DNA from 2 places in the Streptomyces sp. NPDC088923 genome. Region 2 is predicted to be linked to the other one. Evidence: predicted binding sites of a transcription regulator. Region 2 holds the regulator's gene; the other holds the start of a gene.

Region 1 (3,408 bases), 740 kb from region 2:
TCGCCTCGTCGCCGGTCTTGCCGAGCGAGTCGGCGAGGACCTTCGAGGCGTGGACGAGCGCGGAGCCACCACCGGAGACGATGCCCTCCTCGACCGCGGCGCGGGTCGCGGAGATGGCGTCCTCCAGACGGTGCTTCTTCTCCTTCAGCTCGACCTCGGTCGCGGCACCGACACTGATGACGCACACGCCGCCGGCGAGCTTCGCGAGGCGCTCCTGGAGCTTCTCGCGGTCCCAGTCGGAGTCCGTCGTCTCGATCTCGGCCTTGATCTGGGCGACGCGACCGTCGATGTCGGCCTGCTGGCCGCCACCGTCGACGATCGTCGTGTCGTCCTTCGTCACGGTCACGCGGCGGGCGGAGCCCAGCACGTCCAGACCGGCCTGGTCGAGCTTGAGGCCGACCTCCTCGGCGATGACGGTCGCGCCCGTGAGGGTCGCGATGTCGCCGAGCATGGCCTTGCGGCGGTCGCCGAAGCCGGGCGCCTTGACGGCGACCGCGTTGAAGGTGCCGCGGATCTTGTTGACGACGAGGGTGGAGAGCGCCTCGCCCTCGACGTCCTCGGCGATGATCAGGAGCGGCTTGGAGCCACCGGCCTGGATGACCTTCTCAAGGAGCGGCAGGAGGTCCTGGATCGAGGAGATCTTGCCCTGGTTGATGAGGATGTACGGGTCCTCCAGGACGGCCTCCATCCGCTCCTGGTCGGTGACCATGTACGGGGAGAGGTAGCCCTTGTCGAAGGCCATGCCCTCGGTGAAGTCCAGCTCCAGGCCGAAGGTGTTGGACTCCTCGACGGTGATGACACCGTCCTTGCCGACCTTGTCCATCGCCTCGGCGATCAGCTCGCCGACCTTCGGGTCCTGCGCGGAGAGCGCGGCGACGGCGGCGATGTCGGACTTCTCGTCGATCGGGCGGGCCGTGGCGAGCAGGTCCTCCGAGACGGCCTTGACGGCGGCGTCGATGCCCTTCTTGAGCAGGGCCGGGGACGCGCCGGCGGCGACGTTGCGCAGGCCCTCGCGCACGAGCGCCTGGGCGAGCACGGTCGCGGTGGTGGTGCCGTCACCCGCGATGTCGTTGGTCTTGGTCGCCACCTCCTTGACGAGCTGGGCGCCGAGGTTCTCGTACGGGTCCTCGACCTCGACCTCACGGGCGATGGTCACACCGTCGTTGGTGATGGTGGGGGCGCCGAACTTCTTGTCGATGACGACGTTGCGGCCCTTGGGGCCGATCGTCACCTTGACCGCGTCGGCCAGCTTGTTGACGCCGCGCTCAAGGGCGCGACGGGCGTCCTCGTCGAACTTCAGGATCTTCGCCATGGCAGCGATTCAGCCCTCTCGGGAAAAACTCGGGAAAGTCGTGGGTGACCACAACGACCGCGCCCCCGGTGGCCCCGGCGTCGAAGAGGACGGGGTCCGGGGGCGCGGCTCGTTGCGAAAGCCGGGTGGTCCGGGAAAGACCCGGAAACGACCGGGGTGTTGCTTACTTCTCGATGATCGCGAGCACGTCGCGGGCCGAGAGGACGAGGTACTCCTCGCCGCTGTACTTCACCTCGGTGCCGCCGTACTTGCTGTAGAGCACGATGTCGCCGGTCTTGACGTCGAGCGGCAGGCGCTCGCCGTTCTCGAAGCGGCCCGGGCCCACGGCGAGGACGACGCCCTCCTGGGGCTTCTCCTTCGCGGTGTCCGGGATGACCAGGCCAGAGGCCGTGGTCTGCTCGGCGTCGAGCGGCTGGACCACGATGCGGTCCTCAAGCGGCTTGATGGCAACCTTGGAGCTGGCGGTCGTCACGATCCGACCTCCCCCTTCGGAGATCACGGGGTGAATAAGTCATTGGGTGGCGACCGGTAATCCGTCGTCGCGGGTGCCGGACTGCCCGTCGCTGTTTGGCACTCTCCGGTGGGGAGTGCCAGAGGCGAGACTATGACCGCGATTAGCACTCGGTCAAGCGGAGTGCCAGGCGAGTGCCGCGCGAAGCGGAAAAGGGGCCTTCCGGACGACGTCCCGGAAGGCCCCTCTCCCCCTCTGGACTCAGATGTAGTCCTCCAGGCGGGCCACCGCGTACCCCTTCTCGGTGACGGTGCGCAGGAACGTGCGAAGGGCGTCGGCCATCGAGCCGTTCCACTGGGCGCGTCCCTGGAAGTGCGTGAGGACGAGGTCGCCGGGGTGCAGATCGCTGTCGCGGTAGACGACCTTGCCGGGGAAGACCTCCGCCTCCCACAGCGGGATCGCGCGGATGCCGCAGGAGCGGGCGACCTCCAGCGTGTCGCGGTTGTAGCTCCCGTACGGCGGCCGGAAGAGCGTGGCGCCCCGCCCGTAGTGGCGGCGCAGCTTGTCCTGCATGCCGCAGATCTCGTGGCGCTGGGTCGCGCGGTCCAGGCCCGGGAGGTAGCGGTGGAGCAACGTGTGGTTCTGGAGGGACGCGCCCTGCTCCCGCGCCGTACGGAAGTACTCCCAGCCGCCGTCCACGGCGTCGTCGCTGAGGAAGGCCGTGTACGGGACGTGGAGTTCGCGCAGCATGCGGAGCGTCTCGGGGTCCTGGTTCACGCCGTCGTCGATGGTGAGGAAGACCACGCGGTCGCTGGTCGGGACGCGCGTGAAGACGGGCGGCAGCGCCTCCGTACGGGGCCCGCTCACCTCGAACCCGCGCCGGGTGGGCGGCGGGACCTTCGTACGGGGCGGGGGCGGCGCGAGAAGCGGAACCCGCGGGAGCCCCCAGCGGTGGGCCGCGGCGAGGAGCGCGGCCTTGCGCGCCTGCGCCTCGCGCGCCTCCGCCTCGACCGCCCCGCGTACCGCCTCGGCCCCCTGCCGCGCCTCCTCGGCGAGCCCGCGCGGAGCGGCGGGACCGGGGGCGCCGAGGGCGGGGGCCTCGGAGGCGGTGACCCCGGAGGCGGGGGCCCCGGAGGCGGGGGCCCCGGAGGCCGGTCCGCCGGGCGCGGAGTTCGTACGGGACGGTATCTCCGCGCCCGCGCAGCCCGCGAGGAGCAGGGCGGCGCCGAGGAGGGCGACGGAGCGGGCGAGAGCCGGGCCGACGCCGGAGTTGCGCGGGTTCGTGGCGGTAAACCGTATCTTTCCCATGCCCTGACACTCCCCCGCCCCGGCCCCCGCGCCCGCACCACGCCGAGCCGTCAGCCGAGCGGCCCACCACTGCCACGCGCACAGCGGTACGGCGCACGCCGCGCGGGCGCCGTCGCCCCTCCCCCGTACCGCCCCCCTCCCGCCCGCCCCCGACAATGGCCGCGTGGACCTCGACGATCTCTTTGCCCTCCGCACCCCCGAGGGCAGTGCGCTCCTCGCCGAGCTGCGGGGGCTGCGGCCCGCCGACGAGCTGGCGGCCCTGACCCGTCTGCGGCGTGCGCACCCGCCCGCGCTCGTGACCGCGGCGCTCGCGCAGGCGCGGCTGCGGGACCGCGCC
Region 2 (3,408 bases):
GTGCGCCGCGCCTCGTCCCGTACCGCCTCGGCACTCTTGTACCCCCCGGCGAGAAACCCGAGCCCCCCGGCCTCCGACACGGCGGCGACCAGCTCAGGACAGGAGGCACCACCGGCCATCGGAGCCTGCACAACAGGATGGCGCAACAACTCGCCGAACACAGAGGACATCCCAAAATCGTCCCACGAGCCGCACCAGTGGCGCTCACGGGACCCGTATCCCAAGCCCCTCCGGCGTTTGAGGAGCGGGGTCCGGGGCGGAGCCCCGAAACGGGGTCCGGGGCGGAGCCCCGAGAGGCCCGCCCCGGACCGCGGCGACTACCGCCCCGCCCGCCTGTGGAACATTCAGCTCCGCCCGTTGAACGCGTCCTTGAGCCGCGAGAAGAGCCCCTGCTGCCCCGGCTGGAACTGCCCCGTGGGCCGCTCCTCGTTCCTGAGCTTGGCCAGCTCCCGCAGCAACCGCTCCTGGTCCGCGTCGAGCTTCCCCGGCGTCTGCACTTCGACGTGCACGATGAGGTCACCGCGCCCGCCCCCGCGCAGATGCGTGACCCCGCGCCCGTGCAGCGGCACGGACTGGCCCGACTGCGTACCCGGCCTGATGTCGACGTCCTCGGTCCCGTCGAGCGTGTCGAGCGGCACCTTCGTGCCGAGCGCGGCGGCCGTCATCGGGATCGTCACCGTGCAGTGCAGGTCGTCGCCGCGCCGCTGGAAGACGGAGTGGGCCGTCTCGTGGATCTCGACGTAGAGGTCACCGGCGGGGCCGCCGCCCGGGCCGACCTCGCCCTCACCCGCGAGCTGGATACGCGTGCCGTTGTCGACCCCGGCCGGGATCTTCACGGTGAGCGTGCGCCGCGAGCGGATACGGCCGTCACCGGCGCACTCGGGGCACGGGTTCGGCACGATCGTGCCGAAGCCCTGGCACTGCGGGCAGGGCCGCGAGGTCATGACCTGGCCCAGGAAGGACCGCGTCACCTGCGAGACCTCACCGCGTCCGCGACACATGTCGCAGGTCTGCGCCGAGGTACCCGGAGCCGCGCCCTCGCCGTTGCAGGTCGAGCAGATGATCGCGGTGTCGACCTGGATTTCCTTGGTGGTGCCGAAGGCCGCCTCGTTGAGGTCGATCTCCAGCCGGATCATGGCGTCCTGGCCCCGGCGGGTCCGCGAGCGCGGGCCGCGCTGCTGGGACGTACCGAAGAACGCGTCCATGATGTCCGAGAAGTTCCCGAAGCCCGCGCCGCCGAAGCCACCACCGGCCGCGCCCGCGCCGCCGGCCTGCGAGAGCGGGTCGCCGCCGAGGTCGTAGACCTGCTTCTTCTGCGGGTCCGAGAGCACCTCGTAGGCGGCGTTGATCTCCTTGAACCGCTCCTGGGTCTTCGGGTCGGGGTTGACGTCAGGGTGGAGTTCCCTGGCCAGCCGACGGAAGGCCTTCTTGATCTCGTCCGGGGAGGCGTCGCGGCGCACGCCGAGTACGGCGTAGTAGTCCGTGGCCACTTACGACTCCGCCAGGATCTGTCCGACGTAACGAGCCACTGCGCGTACCGCTCCCATCGTTCCGGGGTAGTCCATGCGGGTCGGTCCGACCACGCCGAGCTTGGCGACTGCCTCGCCGCCCGAACCGTAACCGACCGACACCACCGAGGTGGAGTTGAGCCCCTCGTAGGCGTTCTCATGACCGATCCGGACCGCCATCCGCGGGTCGGTGACCTCGCCGAGCAGCCGCAGGAGCACCACCTGCTCCTCCAGCGCCTCGAGCACCGGCCGGATCATGAGGGGGAAGTCCTGCCCGTAGCGCGCGAGGTTCGCCGTGCCGCCGATCATGAGCCGTTCCTCGGTCTCCTCGACGACCGTTTCGAGCAGCGTGGACAGGACGACGGCGACCGTGCCGCGGTCCTCCTGCTCGAAGGAGTCGGGCAGATCCTGGACGAGCTGGGGCACGTCGGCGAAGCGACGGCCCGAGATCCGGCTGTTGAGCCGGGCCCGCAGATCGGCCACGGAGGTCTCGCCGAACGGCGCCGGGCAGTCGATCATCCGCTGCTCGACGCGGCCCGTGTCGGTGATCAGCACGAGCATGACGCGCGCGGGGCTCATCGAGAGCAGCTCGACGTGCCGCACGGTGGAGCGCGTCAGCGAGGGGTACTGCACGACGGCGACCTGCCGCGTGAGCTGCGCGAGCAGCCGCACGGTCCGGCCCACGACGTCGTCGAGATCCACCGCGCTGTCCAGGAAACTCTGGATGGCGCGGCGCTCCGGCGCGGTCATCGGCTTGATGTCGGCGAGCTTGTCGACGAAGAGGCGGTAGCCCTTGTCGGTCGGGATACGGCCCGCGCTGGTGTGCGGCTGGGCGATGAACCCCTCGTCCTCCAGGGCCGCCATGTCGTTGCGCACGGTGGCCGGAGAGACGCCGAGACTGTGCCGCTCGGTGAGCGCCTTGGAGCCGACGGGCTCCTCGGTGCCGACGTAGTCCTGGACGATGGCGCGCAGGACTTCGAGTCTGCGTTCGCTGAGCACGCCGCCACCTCCCTGGCCTCCGGCCGGAGCCTCCGGTCCGGGCCTGGCACTCGCCCTGTCTGAGTGCCAGAACTTCCCCGGCCAGTGTACGGCCGTACGGTGGGCCCCGGGCAAGGCCGGGCAGCGCTTTATGGCACTTCACCGGCGGCCCGCCGACCTCGCGCCGGGCTCGTACCGGGGTGAGGGGGACGGAACGGGGCAGGGTGTCGGGAGGGACGGCCGGGACGGGGCGGGGACGGCGGGCGCACAGCGGCCGGTCGTCTCGCACCGCCACCGACGAGCGGGGAGCGCGATGGACTTGACCGAACTGCCGGAGTGGGAGCGCCCGGCGCCGGGTGTGGCGCGGCTGCGCCTGCCCGGCTGGGACTGCACGGCGGGGCTCGTACGGGGCGAGAGGGCGGCGCTCCTCGTGGACCCGGGCGCGGGCCTCGCGCAGGGCGAGGCGGCGCGGCGGGCGGCGGAACGCCTCCTCGGGGACGGCGCGCACGTGACGCATCTCGCACTCACGCACCCGCACTTCGACCACGTCCTCGGCGCGCCCGCCTTCGCGGTCCCGGTGTACGCGGCGGCGGGCGCCGAGTCGCTCCTCGGTACGGAGTCCGGCCGCGCCGGTCTGTGCGAGGACGCGGTACGGCACGGGCTCGACACCGCGGAGGCGAGGCGGTCCGCGGCCCTGCTGCGAGGCCCGGACCAGCCGGTGAGCGGCGAGTCGGCGCTCGACCTCGGCGGCGGGCGGCGCGTGCTGCTCGCCGACGTGGGGCCCGGGCACTCGGGCCATGACCTCGCGCTCGTGGTGCCGGGCGAGCGGACGGTGGTCTTCTGTGGGGATCTCGTGGAGGAATCGGGCGAGCCGCAGGCGGGGAGCGACGCCGTCCCGGCGCGGTGGCCCGAGGCTCTGGAC

Evidence for each region. The regulator HrcA, encoded in region 2, represses chaperone genes, less so after heat shock. The targets are predictions, from matches to a motif close to TTNGCACTCNGNNNNNCNGAGTGCNAA.
Region 1: a site for HrcA is predicted at 1,927-1,953, ahead of groES (co-chaperone GroES). Genes of this name have one in related genera too.

The regions. Positions count from the first base shown of each region.
Region 1 covers NZ_JBIVIO010000001.1:952,400-955,807, reverse strand. Annotated here, with positions in the region: gene groL (chaperonin GroEL) at 1-1,312, opposite strand, end outside; gene groES (co-chaperone GroES) at 1,476-1,784, opposite strand; gene ACIP4O_RS04565 (polysaccharide deacetylase family protein) at 2,025-3,071, opposite strand; gene ACIP4O_RS04560 (methyltransferase) at 3,235-3,408, shown strand, end outside.
Region 2 covers NZ_JBIVIO010000001.1:1,692,750-1,696,157, reverse strand. Annotated here, with positions in the region: gene ACIP4O_RS07700 (nitronate monooxygenase) at 1-170, opposite strand, end outside; gene dnaJ (molecular chaperone DnaJ) at 345-1,490, opposite strand; gene hrcA (heat-inducible transcriptional repressor HrcA) at 1,491-2,507, opposite strand; gene ACIP4O_RS07685 (MBL fold metallo-hydrolase) at 2,800-3,408, shown strand, end outside.